Regions from separate parts of the Serratia ureilytica genome, predicted to be linked through region 2. Evidence: riboswitches for the same ligand, from Rfam matches in the RefSeq annotation. Region 2 holds a riboswitch; each other region holds the start of a gene.
The links. A riboswitch is a leader RNA that binds a small molecule or an ion and turns the genes downstream of it on or off. The one in region 2 is predicted to bind thiamine pyrophosphate.
Positions count from the first base shown of each region.

Region 1: it holds a riboswitch for thiamine pyrophosphate, as region 2 does, so the genes downstream of both, thiB (thiamine ABC transporter substrate binding subunit) here and thiM (hydroxyethylthiazole kinase) in region 2, are expected to answer to the same signal.
Region 3: it holds a riboswitch for thiamine pyrophosphate, as region 2 does, so the genes downstream of both, thiC (phosphomethylpyrimidine synthase ThiC) here and thiM (hydroxyethylthiazole kinase) in region 2, are expected to answer to the same signal.
Region 4: it holds a riboswitch for thiamine pyrophosphate, as region 2 does, so the genes downstream of both, J0X03_RS08075 (TenA family protein) here and thiM (hydroxyethylthiazole kinase) in region 2, are expected to answer to the same signal.

Region 1 is NZ_CP071320.1:4,324,487-4,328,655, forward strand. Features, by position in the region: gene sgrT (glucose uptake inhibitor SgrT) at 73-246, opposite strand; gene sgrR (HTH-type transcriptional regulator SgrR) at 337-1,998, shown strand; TPP riboswitch at 2,036-2,154, shown strand; gene thiB (thiamine ABC transporter substrate binding subunit) at 2,212-3,198, shown strand; gene thiP (thiamine/thiamine pyrophosphate ABC transporter permease ThiP) at 3,174-4,169, shown strand, end outside.
Region 2 is NZ_CP071320.1:1,184,500-1,188,668, reverse strand. Features, by position in the region: gene gutQ (arabinose-5-phosphate isomerase GutQ) at 1-247, shown strand, start outside; gene J0X03_RS05485 (inhibitor of vertebrate lysozyme family protein) at 287-745, opposite strand; gene thiD (bifunctional hydroxymethylpyrimidine kinase/phosphomethylpyrimidine kinase) at 829-1,629, opposite strand; gene thiM (hydroxyethylthiazole kinase) at 1,629-2,420, opposite strand; TPP riboswitch at 2,456-2,552, opposite strand; gene J0X03_RS05470 (GNAT family N-acetyltransferase) at 2,695-3,120, shown strand; gene J0X03_RS05465 (class I SAM-dependent methyltransferase) at 3,222-3,902, shown strand; gene J0X03_RS05460 (MFS transporter) at 3,879-4,169, opposite strand, start outside.
Region 3 is NZ_CP071320.1:4,763,238-4,767,406, forward strand. Features, by position in the region: gene hemE (uroporphyrinogen decarboxylase) at 1-276, opposite strand, end outside; gene nudC (NAD(+) diphosphatase) at 315-1,082, opposite strand; gene J0X03_RS22555 (Rsd/AlgQ family anti-sigma factor) at 1,184-1,687, shown strand; TPP riboswitch at 1,727-1,851, shown strand; gene thiC (phosphomethylpyrimidine synthase ThiC) at 1,966-3,909, shown strand; gene thiE (thiamine phosphate synthase) at 3,902-4,169, shown strand, end outside.
Region 4 is NZ_CP071320.1:1,740,988-1,745,156, reverse strand. Features, by position in the region: gene J0X03_RS08085 (SDR family NAD(P)-dependent oxidoreductase) at 1-457, opposite strand, end outside; gene J0X03_RS08080 (LLM class flavin-dependent oxidoreductase) at 470-1,492, opposite strand; TPP riboswitch at 1,642-1,744, shown strand; gene J0X03_RS08075 (TenA family protein) at 1,807-2,490, shown strand; gene J0X03_RS08070 (ABC transporter ATP-binding protein) at 2,487-3,227, shown strand; gene J0X03_RS08065 (ABC transporter permease) at 3,224-3,991, shown strand; gene J0X03_RS08060 (ABC transporter substrate-binding protein) at 4,027-4,169, shown strand, end outside.

The sequences.
Region 1 (4,169 bases), 2.0 Mb from region 2:
AAAAAACCAGTGGGGCGACCCACTGGCTGGTGAAACAGCACCATTACTCAGAAACTTTTATGCCGCAGCGCCTTACAGGTGCTCGCGATACTGCTTGTCGCTCATCTCTTTGATATCCCATTGCGTCAGGTGCGCCAATATTGCCAGCCGCGCCTGCTCGGGCACCACGTTCAGCCAGTCAGCGTGCTGCCGACGCACCGCGCTGAAATAGCGCTGATAGAACGATTTGGATAAGAAAGCTTTCATGATTACGCCCTCCCCTTTCATTGATGAAAATTATCGGCGTAATATAGGGAAAGAAAAATTGACGAGTTGAGACAGGAGTGTTCCTCTTTTATGTCCACGTCCAGATTGCAGCAGCAGTTCATCCGTCTGTGGCAGCGCTGCCACGGTGAAACCACCGACACCACGCTGCAGGCACTGGCGGAGGCGCTGAGCTGCTCGCGGCGCCACGTACGCTCCCTGTTGAGCGCTATGCAGCGGGAGGGCTGGCTCACCTGGCAGGCGGAGTCGGGACGCGGCAAGCGTTCGCGGCTAACCTTTCATTACACCGGCCTGGCGCTGCAGCAACAGCGGGCCGAGGAGCTGCTGGAGCAGGATCGCATCGATCAGTTGGTGCAGCTGGTGGGCGACAAAAACGTGGTGCGCCAAATGCTGCTGTCGCAGCTGGGGCGCAGCTTCCGTCAGGGGAAACATATCCTGCGGGTGCTCTACTATCGGCAGTTGTACAACCTGCTGCCCGGCTCGGCGCTGCGGCGTTCCGAGACCCATTTGGCGCGTCAGATCTTCAACGGCCTGACGCGCATAAATGAGGAAAACGGGGAACTCGAATCCGATCTGTCCCACCATTGGCAGGCGCTGACGCCGCTGCACTGGCGGTTTTACCTGCGCCCGGCGATCCATTTTCATCATGGCCGCGAGCTGGAGATGGCGGACGTCATCAGCTCGCTTTCGCGTCTGACCTCGCAACCGCTGTTCTCGCATATCGAAAGCGTCACCTCGCCGACGCCGTTCGTTGTCGACGTGCATCTGCGCAGCCCCGACCACTGGTTACCCTGGCTGCTGGGCAGCGTGCACGCCATGATCCTGCCGCGCGAATGGCGCGATCTGCCGGACTTCACCCGCCATCCGATCGGCACCGGCCCCTACCGCGTGGTGCGCAACCTTCCCAGCCAGATGAAGATCCACGCCTTCGATGACTATTTCGGCTACCGGGCGCTGATCGATGAGGTCAACATCTGGGTGCTGCCGGAGTTCTCCGAAGAACTGGTGCACTCCGGCGTACAGCTGCAGGGCGATGAAACCGGCAACAGCGAGCTGGAAAGCCGGCTGGAAGAAGGCTGCTACTTCCTGCTGTTCGATCAGCGCTCTCCCTTGGCGGCCGATCCCGCCATGCGCAGCTGGCTGTGCGAATTGATCAACCCCATTTCGCTGCTGAGCCACGCCGGGCCGCTCTACCAGCGCTATTGGTCGCCGGCGTACGGCCTGCTGCCGCGCTGGCACCACAACCGCGCGCTGGCGCAGCAGCCCAAACCGGCGGGGCTGACCGAACTGACGCTGACTCACTTCAATGAGCATTCGGAGTTCCACGCCATCCGCCAGGCGATCGAGCCGCTGCTGGCGCAGCACGGCATCCGCCTGATCGTGCAAAGCGTGGATTACGCGACCTGGCACCAGGGCGACGCGCGCAGCGATCTGTGGCTCGGCAGCGCCAACTTCTATCTACCGCTGGAGTTTTCGCTGTTCGCCACGCTGTACGAGCTGCCGCTGATGCAGCATTGCATGAGCGAGGACCTGGCGCAGGATGCGGCGCTGTGGCGCGCCAACCGTCTGCCGCTGGCAGAGTTCTGCCAGCGCCTGGTCAGCAATCACCAACTGCATCCGCTGTTCCACCACTGGCTGCAGTTGCACGGCCAGCGCAGCATGCGCGGCGTGCGAATGAACACCCTCGGCTGGTTCGACTTCAAATCCGCCTGGTTTGCCCCGCCGGAGGCATAAGCGCCTTTCGCCCAAGTCGGTTAATCTTTACAATAGCGCCGTCTCAACGGGGTGCGGAGAGTCGGGCCGCGTGATAAGCCCGATTTTCCGCTGAGAGCACACCCGTCGAACCTGATCCGGTCAATACCGGCGGAGGGATTTGAGCCCAGCGAACCGGCGACGCCGCCTCGCCCCCTCAGATGCCCTTGCCCCCTTATTTTTCAGGAGTGCAACGTGGTCAAAAAATATCTGCCCTGCTTATTGCTGCTGTGCGCCGCGCCGGTGTTCGCCAAGCCGACGCTGACGGTTTACACCTACGATTCCTTCGCCGCCGACTGGGGCCCAGGCCCGGCGGTGAAAAAAGCCTTCGAAGCCGAGTGCGACTGTGAGCTGAAGTTCGTGGCGCTGGAAGACGGCGTCTCACTGCTGAACCGCCTGCGCATGGAAGGCAAGAACAGCGCCGCCGACGTGGTGCTGGGGCTGGACAACAACCTGCTGCAGGCGGCGCAGCAAACCGGCCTGTTCGCGCCGAGCGGCGTGGACACCGCCAAACTGACGGTGCCGGGCGGCTGGCAGGACGCGACCTTCGTGCCTTACGACTACGGGTATTTCGCCTTCGTCTACGACAAGGAAAAACTGAAGAACCCGCCGAAAAGCCTGCAGGAGCTGGTCAGCAGCGATCGTGACTGGAAGGTGATCTACGAAGATCCGCGCACCAGCACGCCGGGCCTCGGCCTGCTGCTGTGGATGCAAAAAGTGTATGGCGACAAGGCGCCGGCCGCCTGGCAGCAGCTGGCGAAAAAGACCGTGACCGTCACCAAAGGCTGGAGCGAAGCCTACGGCCTGTTCCTGAAAGGCGAAGGCGATCTGGTGCTCAGCTACACCACCTCCCCCGCCTATCATCTGATCGCCGAGAAAAAAGACCGCTACGCCGCCGCCACGTTCAGCGAAGGCCACTACCTGCAGGTGGAAGTGGCCGGCAAACTGAAGGCCGCCAAACAGCCTGAGCTGGCGGAGCGTTTCATGCAGTTCATGGTGACGCCGGCATTCCAGAACACCATCCCGACCGGCAACTGGATGTACCCGGTGATCAACACCCCGCTGCCCGTCGGCTTTGAACAGATGAACGTGCCGCATACCGCGCTGCAATACAGCGCCGAAGAGGTGGCCACACAACGCGGCGGCTGGATCCGGGCATGGCAAACCGCCGTCAGCCGCTGATCCCCCGCTGGCTCTGGCCGGGGCTGCTGGCCGCCGGCATGATCCTGCTGGTCGCCGCGCTGGCGATGGGCTCGCTGTGGCGTCACTCGCCGGACAGCGGCTGGCGCGGCCTGTGGCAGGACAGCTACCTGTGGCACGTGGTGCGCTTCACTTTCCTGCAGGCGCTGCTGTCGGCGCTGATTTCGGTGCTGCCCGCCATTCTGCTGGCGCGCGCGCTCTATCGCCGCCGTTTCCCCGGCCGGCAGTTGCTGCTGCGACTGTGCGCCATGACGCTGGTGCTGCCGGTGCTGGTGGCGGTGTTCGGCCTGCTCAGCGTCTATGGGCGCCAGGGCTGGCTGGCGACGCTGTGCGGCTGGCTGGGCGTCGAGTATGATTTCTCGCCCTACGGGCTGCAGGGCATTCTGCTGGCGCACCTGTTCTTTAACCTGCCGCTGGCTACCCGCCTGTTGCTGCAGGCGCTGGAGAATATTCCGGTGGAACAGCGCCAGCTGGCCGCCCAGCTGGGCATGAACGGCTGGCAGCAGTTCCGCTTCGTCGAATGGCCGGCGCTGCGCCGCCAAATCCTGCCGAGCGGCGCGCTGATCTTCATGCTGTGCTTCGCCAGCTTCGCCACCGTGCTGTCACTGGGCGGCGGGCCGCAGGCCACCACCATCGAGCTGGCGATCTACCAGGCGTTGAGTTACGACTACGATCTGGGCCGCGCCGCCCTGCTGGCGCTGATCCAACTGGGCTGTTGTCTGGGGCTGGTGCTGATCAGCCAACGCCTGAGCCAGGCATTGCCGGTAGGGCATACCCACGCCCAGCGCTGGCGCAACCCGGAAGACAGCCTGTGGCGGCGCATCAGCGATTTTCTGCTGATCGCCGCCGCGCTGTTGCTGCTGCTGCCGCCTCTGCTGGCGGTGATCGCCGACGGCGCCAATCAGGCTATCATCAGCGTGCTGCGCCAGCCGGTGCTGTGGCAGGCGCTGTTC
Region 2 (4,169 bases):
GCGGGTAGTGGGCGTGTTTACCGACGGCGACCTGCGCCGCTGGCTGGTGAAGGGCAACAGCCTGCAGGATCCGCTCAGCCCGGCGATCACCCGCCCCGGCTATCGGCTGCCGGAGCAGTGGCGCGCCGGCGAAGCGCTGGAAGCGCTGCACGAACAGCACATCAGCGCGGCCCCGGTGGTCGATATGGACGGCGTGCTGGTGGGGGCGCTCAACCTGCACGATCTGCATCAGGCCGGCATCGGCTGATCAACGCCGGGGGCGGCATCGTCAGCGCCCCCGGTCAGATCATTTCCAGTCGGGATTGTTCTCGAACTGCTGCTTAAGCAGCGCTTTCATGTCGTCATCCGGCTTGCCGAGCCACTGGTACTTGGCGTATTTCTTCGGATGATCGACGGCTTCCGGCCGATCTTCCACTTCCACCCGCACGCCCCAGGCCTGGGATTTGTCCGCGCTGAACGCCACGATCAAAAAGTTGTTGCCGCAGTCGTGCGGCTTGCACAGGTTGCCGACCAGATACTCTTTGCCCTTCCAGCTCAAGTTTTGCGCCGGCGTAGAGGTGCCGACGCCCTTGCGCGCCCAGCCCGGCATCCGCGCCTGGCTTTTGACCATGTTTTGCCAGCTGGCCTGATACCCCGGCTGCTGAATCAAATCCGATGTGGTGACGATCTGCTGAGCGAAGCTGCCCGCGCTGAAGCTGAGCAGTGCGCCGAAGAGGGCGCAACGCAGCGCCTGGTGTCCCGTCATAGTCCTTCTCCCTAGGTTAAATCAGGTTTCGCCCGTAAACCGGGCCTGAACTAGTCAGACCACGGTTGCGGCAAAAAGTTGACTCACCACCAGGCGTGAAAATGATGCACCGGCCCGATGCCGTGCCCCACTTCCAGCGTGTCCGCCTGTTGCAGCGCGTGTTGCAGGTAGTCCTTGGCGGCGGCCACCGTGGCCGCCCAGTCGGCATGGCGCGGGCGCAACGCCGCCAGCGCGGCCGAGAGCGTGCAACCGGTGCCGTGAGTGTGGCGGGTGGCGACGCGCGGCGCGGTAAAGCGCTGCTCGCCTTCGGCGGTAAACAGCCAGTCCGGGCTCTCGCTTTCGCTCAGGTGGCCGCCCTTCATCAGCACCGCCCGGCAGCCCATCGCCAGCAGCGCCCGCCCCTGCTCGCGCATCTGCGCTTCATCTTCCGCCGGCGCGCACGCCAGCAGCGCCGCCGCTTCCGGCAGGTTTGGCGTAATGATCGACACCAGCGGCAACAGCTCGCGCCGGATAGACGCCACCGCCTCCGGCGCCAACAGCGGATCGCCGCTTTTCGCCAGCATCACGGTATCCAGCACCACGAATTCCGGCCGGTAATGGCGCAGCCGTTCGGCCACCGCCTGCACGATGTCGGCGTTGGCCAGCATGCCAATCTTGACGCTGTCGATGCGCACGTCGCTGAACACCGAGTCCAGCTGCGCGGCGACGAACGCCGGATCGATGTAATACACCGACTGCACGCCGCGGGTATTTTGCGCCACCAGCGCGGTGATCACCGAGGTGCCGTAGGCGCCAAGCGCCGAGAAAGCCTTCAAATCGGCCTGAATGCCGGCGCCGCCGCTGGGATCGGTGCCAGCGATGGTCAGGGCGTTAATGCGTTTCATCACAGATCCTCCCCGCGCAGTTGATACAGCGCATCGAGGAACGCCGGCGTAAAGCTGCCCGGCCCGGCGGCCTGCCTGGCCGCCAGGCCGCCGCAGTGGGACATCACCCGGCAGGCGGTCGCCACGTTGTCCAGGCGATCGCCCGGCAGGGCGCAAAACGCCGCCACCACCGCCGACAGCGCGCAGCCGGTGCCCACCACCCGCGTCATCAGCGGGGAGCCGCCTTCGATCGCCCAATCGCGCTGGCCGTCGGTGACGTAATCCACCGCGCCGGTGACCGCCACCACCGCGCCGCTGCGCTGCGCCAGCTCACGCGCGGCGGGCAAGGCCGCCAGCGAGTCGTCGCCGCTATCCACGCCGCGGCCGCTGGCCAGCAACCCGCTGAGCGCCATGATTTCCGAGGCGTTGCCGCGTATCGCCGCCGGTTTCTCGTCCAGCAGCTGTTTGGCGAAGGCGGTGCGGTAGGAGAGCGCGCCGACCGCCACCGGATCCAGCGTCCAGGGCTTACCGGCCCGATTGGCGGCGGCCACCGCCGCCCGCATCGATTCGGCGCGCAGCGCGTTGAGGGTGCCGACGTTGATCAGCAGGCCGTCGGCCAGCGCGCTGAACTGCGCCGCCTCTTGCGGCTCCACCACCATCGCCGGAGAGGCGCCGAGCGCCAATAGCACGTTGGCGGTCAGCGACTGCACCACTTCGTTGGTCAGGCAGTGGATCAGCGGAGGCCGCTGTTGGAATTGGGTCAGGCAGGCCGCGGCGCGGGCGCCGGGTAGTGCATCAGGTCGAGCGATCATATTCCTCCCAACCGGCGTTCAAGAAGGCGGCGCCGGTTGAGCGGCCGTGACTTCCCTACGCTGGCATTATCCAGATCAGGTAATACGGGTATTTCTCAGCCTTCACGCGGAAGGGCACCCCGAGTCATGAAAATCAATAGGTTGTGATCAACGTTGCGTTAATCCCTACTGGGGATCATGCCAGCGGCGGCGCGGACAAACAAGCGATTAAATTGGCCCAGCGGGCATACGCCGCGCAATGCGCTATAGTGAGCACAAACCACCAGGAGATGCCATGCAGATAAGACCCTACCAAGAGACCGATCGCCCCTTCCTGCGCACGCTGTACCTGGCGTCGCGCAAGGCGGCGTTCGGCTGGCGCGATACCTCAAACTATCAGTTGGAAGATTTCGACGGCGCGACGCTGGGCGAAGCGATTTGGGTGGCGGAAGACGGCGGCGCGCTGCTGGGATTCGTCTCCGTCTACCGCGAAGATAACTTCATTCATAACCTGTATGTCGATCCCCATCAGCCGCCGCGCGGCGTCGGCAGTGCGCTGCTGCATGCGGCGCAAGCCACCTTCACCGCCACCGGTTCGCTGAAATGCCTGGTGAAAAATGAAAAAGCGCTGGCGTTCTACCGCAAGCACGGCTGGCGCATCATCTCCACTGGCAACGACGGCGAAGAAGATTATTACCTGATGCATTCGCCGGCCCGCTAACGCCGCCTTTCCCGTCACAGAACCCATTAGTGATAATGGATTTCATTATCACTTAAGCATACCCTTCCTTGTCTCTCTCAATGAACCTGGCAAGGAAGGTTATGCAACATCAAACGGATACTCGCTTCCCCGATGCCGCGGCGGCGGACTACGATCGCCGTATTCTGACCCTGGTGCCCGGCTATCAGTTTGCCCAGGCGCTGCTAACGGCGACGCTCGCGCAGACGCTGCCGAATGACGCCACGCTATTGCTGGCCGGCTGCGGCACCGGCAGTGAACTGGCGGCGCTGGCCACCGCCAACGCCAGCTGGCGTTTCAGCGCCGTGGAACCCTCCGCCGGCATGCTGGCGGCCGCACGCGCCAAAGCCGAAGCCGCGGGTTATGCACAACGGGTGAGTTTCCAGCCCACCTTGCTGCAACAAGCGCCGCAAACCCGCCACGACGCGGCGGTGTGCTCATTGGTGCTGCACTTTATCGCCGACGATGGCGCCAAACTGGACTTCCTGCAGCAGTTGGCGCAGCGCCTCTCCCCCGCCGCACCGCTGCTGCTGTTCGACTATCAACCGGAGGGCCTGCCCGCCAGCCACTACCAACATTGGCTGCAAAGCGCCGGGCATTCGGCGGCGCAGGCGCAGGAGGTGATCGAACGCACCCGCCGCAACTGGCACCCGATGGCAGCGGCGCGCAGCCGTCTCCTCCTGGCGGAAAGCGGCTTCACCGCGCCTCAGCAGCTGTGCGGTGCGCTGGGCTTCCAGCTTTCACTGCTCCACCGCCGTCGCTGAGGGCGGCATCCCTCGCAGCGTCAGCCGCCAAAACAGCAGCGCGCTCAGGCTGACGCCCGCCCCCAGCCAGCAGACGCCGCTCCAGCCCGCCCAGGCGTACATATGGGTGCCGGCAAAGGCGCCCAGCCCACTGCCGACGGCGTAAAACAGCATGTAGCAGCCCACCAGCCGGCTGTGCGACTGCGGGTGCGCGCGGAAGATCATGCTCTGGTTCAGCACGTGGATCGCCTGACCTGCCAGATCCAGCAGCACGATGCCCGCCACCAG
Region 3 (4,169 bases), 1.5 Mb from region 2:
TTCAAAGTACAGGCCAAGCCCCATGGCGTCGGGAATGGTGAGAATGTCGGAGAACAGAATGGCGGCGTCCAGCGCATAGCGGCGCAGCGGCTGCAGCGTAACCTCACAGGCCAGCTCCGCGTTCTTGCACAGCGACATGAAATCACCGGCCTGGGCGCGGGTCGCCTTGTACTCCGGCAAATAACGACCGGCCTGGCGCATCATCCATACGGGGGTCACATCCACCGGCTGGCGCAACAGCGCGCACAGGTAGCGATCGTTCTTCAACTCAGTCATTTATGGGGCTCCCTTAATAATCTGCCGGCCATTGTACATTATTCTTCCCGGCACAGCGCCACGGTGTCCTCAATCAACCGGCGCGCCACGGTGCCGGGCGGCGGCAACAGCGGCAGTTGGTCGTAGCGATACCAGCCGGCGTTAAGCAGCTCCTTGGGATCGTGACGAAGGTCGCCCTGATGGTAATCGGCCATAAAGGCCATCATCAGCGAGTGTGGGAACGGCCAGGGTTGTGAAGTGACGTAGCGCAGGTTCTTGATTTCGATATTGCTCTCTTCCATCACTTCGCGCGCCACCGCCTGCTCCAGCGTTTCGCCCACTTCGACGAAACCGGCCAGCACCGTGTGGATACCGCCGCGATGGCGCACGTGCTGCGCCAGCAGGATCTGATCGTCGCGCCGAATGGCGACGATCACGCAGGGCGCAATCTGCGGGTAGTACCGTTCTTTGCAGTGGCCGCAGAGGCAGGCGCTTTCGGTGCGGCTGAGATGCATCTCATGGCCGCAGTAGCCGCAAAAGCGATGGGAGCGGTAGAAATCCGCCAGCTGCACGCCGCGCCCGGCAAGCTGGAACAGACCGCGATCCTGATCCAACAGCTGACGCACCGATCCCATCTCCCGCGGCATCGCCTGGCGCACCAGCCAGACCGGCGCGCCCTCCCACTCACCGATGATGCGCGCCATGTGGCCCTGCAGCCCGAGGACGGCGGCCGTTCCTGACGGCAATTCACCGTTCGGTAACCAAAGTTTGCTTTCATGGCTGACGATCCACCAGCCGTTTTCATTGCCCGTTAATGCAAGTTCCATATCGTTGTTGCACAACCTCAGCTTCACTGGCACTCTACAAATCGGCTTTGTTACATTTTAATAACTTACCGGTTACTTTTGTTACTTACACGGAGTCAAACATGCTCAACCGTTTGGAAAGGCTGACTCAGCGCGTTGGCGGTAGTAATGAATTAGTTGATCAATGGCTTCAGGCCCGCAAGCAGTTGCTGGTCGCCTACTGCACGCTGGTAGGCCTCAAACCGAATAAAGAAAAGCATACGCCGCTGAATGAAAAAGCGCTGGAGAACTTTTGCCATAACCTGGTGGATTACCTCTCAGCAGGGCATTTTCATATCTATGACAGAATTATCAAACAAGTGGAAGGCGCAGCCAGTCCGAAAATGTCGCTGGCGGTGAACATCTACCCCAAGCTATGGGCCAATACCGAACAGATCATGGCGTTCCACGATCGCTATACCGAAGTGGATATCGATCAGGAGGTCTGTCTGGAATTCCATCAGGCCTTGTCGGATATCGGCGAAACGCTGGCGGCGCGCTTTGCGCTGGAAGATAAGCTGATCCTGTTGGAAGCGGAGGCCGCGCAGCAACCGCTGCCGGACCAGGCGCTGGATCCGGCGCGTTAAAATTTTATAGTTTTTTTTCTTATCCCTCCTATACTGGGGGGCATCTTGTCGGAGTGCCTAGCGCCTGATTTGTTCATCGAATCAGCCAGGCTGAGACCGTTAATTCGGGATCCGCGGAACCTGATCGGGCTAATACCCGCGAAGGGAACAAGAGTAATCTATCGCCACAGGCACGGCCTTCCCTTTGCGGGCGTCCAGCCTTATCGGCCACCATCATTACTCCCTCCGAGCTCCAGACAAGCAACTTTCCCAACCCAACACACTGGTAGGAACTTGCTATGTCTAACGTTAATCCACCGCGCGCCCGTAAAGCGCAACGCGAAGCCGCCCAGCAGTTTATCGACACGCTGCAAGGCATGGCTTTCCCAAACTCACGCCGCATCTACCTGCAGGGCTCGCGCCGCGATATCCAGGTGCCGATGCGCGAAATTCAGCTCAGCCCGACCCTGGTCGGCGGCAGCAAAGATAGCCCGCAGTATGAACAGAACGAGGCGATCCCGGTATATGACACCGCAGGCCCATACGGCGATCCGCAGGCCGAGCTCGATGTGCACGCCGGCCTGGCCAAGCTGCGCGCCGGCTGGATCGACGCGCGCGGCGATACCGCGACCCTGAGCGGCGCCAGTTCCGGCTTCACCCAACAGCGTCTGGCGGACGAGGGGCTGGATCACCTGCGCTTCGAACATCTGCCGCTGCCGCGCAAGGCGTTGCCGGGCAAGTGCGTGACCCAACTGCACTATGCCCGCGCCGGCATCGTCACCCCGGAGATGGAGTTCATCGCCATCCGTGAAAACATGGGGCGCGAACGCATTCGCGGCGAGGTGCTGTGCCACCAGCATCCGGGCCAGGGCTGGGGCGCCAACCTGCCGGACAACATCACGCCGGAGTTCGTGCGCCAGGAAGTGGCCGCCGGCCGCGCCATCATTCCCGCCAACATCAATCACCCGGAGGCGGAGCCGATGATCATCGGCCGCAATTTCCTGGTGAAGGTGAACGCCAATATCGGCAACTCGGCGGTCACGTCGTCGATCGAAGAAGAGGTGGAGAAGCTGGTGTGGGCCACCCGCTGGGGCGCAGACACCGTGATGGATCTCTCCACCGGCCGCTACATTCACGAAACCCGCGAGTGGATCCTGCGCAACAGCCCGGTGCCCATCGGCACCGTGCCTATCTACCAGGCGCTGGAGAAGGTCAACGGCGTGGCGGAAAACCTCACCTGGGAGATGTTCCGCGATACGCTGCTGGAACAGGCTGAACAAGGGGTCGATTACTTCACCATCCACGCCGGCGTGCTGCTGCGCTACGTGCCGATGACCGCCAAACGCCTGACCGGCATCGTGTCGCGCGGCGGCTCGATCATGGCCAAATGGTGTCTGTCGCACCATCAGGAAAACTTCCTCTATCAGCACTTCCGTGAAATCTGCGAGATCTGCGCCGCCTACGACGTTTCGCTGTCGCTCGGCGACGGCCTGCGCCCCGGTTCGATTCAGGACGCCAACGACGAGGCCCAGTTCGCCGAGCTGCATACGCTGGGCGAGCTGACCAAAATCGCCTGGGAATACGACGTACAAGTGATGATTGAAGGCCCGGGCCACGTGCCGATGCAGATGATCCGCCGCAACATGACCGAAGAGCTGGAACATTGCCACGAAGCGCCGTTCTACACCCTTGGCCCGCTGACCACCGATATCGCCCCGGGCTATGACCATTTCACCTCCGGCATCGGCGCGGCGATGATTGGCTGGTTCGGCTGCGCCATGCTGTGTTACGTCACGCCGAAAGAGCACCTCGGCCTGCCGAATAAAGAGGACGTCAAACAGGGCCTGATCACCTACAAGATCGCCGCCCACGCCGCCGATCTGGCCAAAGGCCATCCGGGCGCGCAGATCCGCGATAACGCCATGTCCAAGGCGCGTTTCGAATTCCGCTGGGAAGATCAGTTCAATCTGGCGCTCGATCCGGCCACCGCGCGCGCCTATCACGACGAAACCCTGCCGCAGGAGTCCGGCAAGATCGCTCACTTCTGCTCGATGTGCGGACCGAAATTCTGCTCGATGAAGATTTCACAAGAGGTGCGCGACTACGCCGCCGCCCAAGAGGCCGCCAAACCGATCGAGGTGCAGCTGACCGGCATGGAAAAAATGTCCGCCGAGTTCCGCGCCCGCGGCAGCGAGCTGTATCACAGCGCCGGCAATCTGCAGGAGGAGACGAGCAATGACTGATATCACGACGCCCTTCCCGGCGACGCCCCACAAACTGGGGCTTTACCCGGTCGTCGACAGCGTGGAATGGATCGCTCGTCTGCTGGAGGCCAGCGTTACCACGATCCAGCTGCGCATCAAGGATCTGCCGGACGAGCAGGTCGAAGAGGATATCGCCGCCGCCATCGCGCTGGGCCGGCGTTATCAGGCGCGGCTGTTCATCAACGATTACTGGCGGCTGGCGATCAAGCACGGCGCCTACGGCGTGCATCTGGGCCAGG
Region 4 (4,169 bases), 560 kb from region 2:
CGGCGGCGGCCAGCGTGGTGACGAACAGCTTGCTGTCCGAATAAGAACCGGCGGCGCCGCCAAGCCAATCTACGCCGTTCAGCTCCGCCACGCCGTCAAAGTGCATACTGCTGCTCAGGTAGACGATACGCGTGGGGCGTTCGATCAGGGCCGTCAGCAGGTAGGGCGCTATGACGTTCACCGGCATCACCTGCGGCCCGGTGAACATGCCGGCGTTGTGGATCACCGCGTCCGGACGGCCGAGGCGATTGACCTGCTCGGCAAGCTGCCGAGTCTGCTGCACATCGGACAAATCGCCGATCGCCGCCTGTGCACCGCGATCCAGCAGATCGCGCACCGCGTCCAGACGGCCGGGTGCGCGCGCATGCAGAATCACCTGATGCCCTTCGTCCAACAGCGTTTGCGCGGCGGCGCGGCCCAGCCCGTCCACCGAACCGGTAATGAAAATGCGTGACATGCCATCCTCCGTTTAGCGCCAGCCGAGCGCCGGCGCGACATGGGTTAAAATCGATTCGATCACGTGGGCGTTGTAATCCACGCCCAGCTGGTTAGGCACGGTCAGCAGCAGCGTATCTGCTTCGGCGATGGCCTCGTCCTGCGCCAGCTGCTCGATCAACACGTCCGGCTCGGCGGCATAGCTGCGGCCGAAGATCGCCCGGGTCTGCGCGTCGATATATCCGAGCTGATCGCCCTCCTTGCCACCGCCGCCGAAGTAGTTGCGATCCCGCTGATCCACCAGCGCGAAGATGCTGCGGCTCACGGAAACCCGTGGCTCATGCGCGTGGCCGGCCTCTTGCCAGGCGGCGCGGTAGGCGCGGATCTGCTTGGCCTGCTGGATGTGGAAGGGTTCGCCGGTCTCGTCGTTCTTGAGCGTCGAGCTTTGCAGGTGCATGCCGAGCTTCGCCGCCCAGACGGCGGTGGCGTTCGAACCGGCGCCCCACCAGATGCGATCGCGCAGCCCGGCGGAAAACGGCTCTGGCCGCAGCAGCCCGGGCGGATTCGGGAACATCGGCTGCGGATTGGGTTCGGCGAACCCTTCGCCGCGCAGCGCTTCCAGGAACACTTCGGTATGGCGGCGGGCCATGTCCGCGTCGGTCTCGCCGTCGGCCGGGGCATAGCCAAAATAGCGCCAGCCGTCGATCACCTGTTCCGGCGAGCCACGGCTGATGCCGAGCTGCAGCCGCCCGCCGGCGATCAGATCCGCCGCGCCAGCGTCTTCCACCATGTACAGCGGATTTTCATAACGCATGTCGATCACGCCGGTGCCGATCTCGATGCGTTGGGTTTTGGCGCCAATGGCGGCCAACAGCGGGAACGGCGACCCCAGCTGGCGTGCGAAGTGGTGCACGCGAAAATAGGCGCCGTCCGCCCCCAGATCTTCGGCGGCGACCGCCAAATCGATGGACTGCAGCAGCGCATCCGCCGCGGAACGGGTACCGGACTGGGCGGAAGGCGTCCAGTGGCCAAACGAGAGAAAACCAATCTTTTTCATCGGGCATCGTCCTCAAAGGCAAAACATGGGCCTACAGTGACAAAAATCGCGCGCTTTGCGCCAGCAAAATCGCCCCCGATCGCACTAAACGAACCGATTGCCGCCGCGCCGCCCGGCGATTGTAATCAAAAAACAAATGTCGTATAACAGGCAGCTCCGAGGGGTGTCCTGTTACGGGCTGAGATGGCGCAAGCCGAACCCTTTGAACCTGATCTGGGTCATGCCAGCGAAGGGACGGTTAGGCAACCGCGCGATCACCCGTTGCCTGTTCATACCTCAGCGTGCCCGGATCTCCACTGACTCAAGGAGGTCCCATGTCCATCACCACCCTGTTCGAAAGCGGTCTTTACGGCCGGCTGCGCCAACAGGCCGGCAGCCACTGGCAAAATTACGTCGATCACCCGTTTCTGCAGCAGCTGGCCGCCGGCACCCTGCCTGAACGCGCTTTTCGCCGCTACCTGACGCAGGACTATCTGTTCCTGCTGCACTTCGCCCGCGCCTACGCGCTGCTGGTCAGCAAGCTGCGCACCCTGCCGGAGATGCGCGCCGCCACCGCCTCGCTCAACGGCATCGTCGCCGAACTGCCGCTGCACGTGGCCTACTGCGCCGAATGGGGGCTGAACGAAGCGCAGATCGCCGCCCAGCCGGAGGCGGCGGAAACCATGAACTACACTCGCTACGTGCTGGACATCGGCCATGCCGGCGACGCCCTCGATCTGCTGGCCGGCCTGCTGCCCTGCGTGGCCGGTTATGCCGAAATCGGCCTGCGGCTGCTGCACGATCCCGCCACCCAAATGGAGGGCAATCCTTACGCCTCCTGGATCCGCAACTACGGCGACGAGGGCTATCTGGCCGGCGTGCACGCCGCCATCGAACTGCTGGAAACCGTCGGCCACCAGCGCGGCGCACAAAGCCGCTTTACCGAGCTGGCGCAGATTTTCACCACCGCCACTCAGCTGGAAGCGGCATTTTGGCAAATGGGGCTGAACGCCTCATGACCTCCCCGCGCCTCCCGCCCGGCATCCAGGTGCGGGATCTCACTCTGCGCTTCGGTCAACAGACGATCTTTGAGCGGCTGAGCTTCGACATCGCCGGCGGCAGCTTCGTCTCCCTGCTCGGCGCCAGCGGCGCCGGCAAAACCAGCCTGCTGAAGATCATCGCCGGGCTGGCGCAGGCCAGCTCGGGCACGGTGAGCGGCAGCGACGGCCTGCCGATCGCCGGGCGCATCGCCTACATGGGGCAAAAAGACCTGCTCTATCCGTGGCTGAGCGTCGAAGACAATGTCGCCCTCGGCTCGCGGCTGCGCGGCGAAGCGCCGGATCGGGCGTGGACGGCGCACCTGCTCGAGCGCGTAGGCCTGGCCGCGCATAGCCGCAGCCTGCCCGCCGCGCTGTCCGGCGGCATGCGCCAGCGCGCCGCCATCGCCCGCACGCTCTACGAACGCCAGCCAATCGTGCTGATGGACGAACCCTTTTCCGCGCTGGACGCCATTACCCGCGCCGAGATCCAGAGCCTGGCCGCCGAGCTGCTGGCGCAAAACACCGTGCTGCTGATCACCCACGATCCGATGGAGGCTTGCCGCCTGAGCCACCGGCTGCTGGTGCTGTCGCCTTGGCCGCTGGGCCTCGACGATACCCACCGCATCAGCGGGCAACCGCCGCGCGCGCCGGATGACGCCGACCTGCTGAAAAGCCAGGCCGAGCTGCTGCTGCAAATGGTGAGGGCAGCGCAATGAATATCGCCAAAGAGCGCGGCTTCACCCGTCTGCGGCGTGGGTTGACGGTCTTCATCGGCCTGCTGCTGCTGTGGTGGCTGGCGGCGCAAAGCGGCATTCCGGCCTTTCTGCTGCCCACGCCGGGCGCGGTGGCGCAGGCGCTGTGGGACGGACGCGGCTATCTCGCCTGGCACACGCTGGTCACGGCTTCGGAGATCGTCAGCGGGCTGGTGCTGGGCGTGTTGCTCGGCGCGGCGCTGGCGCTGTGCATGATCTTCTCGCCGCGCCTGCAGCGCTGGCTGATGCCGCTGGTGCTCACCAGCCAGGCGATACCGGTGTTCGCCCTGGCCCCATTGCTGGTGCTGTGGTTCGGCTTCGGCATGAGCGCCAAAGTGGCGATGGCGGTGCTGGTGATCTTCTTCCCGGTGGTGTCGGCCTTTTTCGACGGGCTGCGCCGGGTCAACAACGACTATCTCGATCTGGCGCGCACGATGCGCGCTTCGCGTTGGGCGCAGCTGCGGCACGTGCGGCTGATGGCGGCGCTGCCGGCCTTCGGCTCCGGCCTGCGCATGGCCGCCGCCGTCGCGCCGATCGGCGCCATTATCGGCGAATGGGTCGGCTCGGCCGAAGGGCTGGGCTACGTGATGCTGAACGCCAACGCGCGCATGCAGACCGACGTCTGCTTCGCCGCGCTGTTTATTTTGGTGCTGATGACCGTGCTGCTGTGGGCTGCGGTGGATGCGCTGCTGCGGCGCCTGATCGCCTGGGCGCCGGAAAACGACTGATGATTGCAACCATAACCAGGGATAAAGGAACGACCATGATCAAACAAACCGTTTGCGGGCTGCTGCTCGGCGCCGCCATCACCGGCCAGGCCGGCGCGGCCGAAAAGCTGACGCTGGTGCTCGACTGGTACATCAACCCCGATCACGCGCCGATTATGGTGGCCGAGCAGATCGGCGC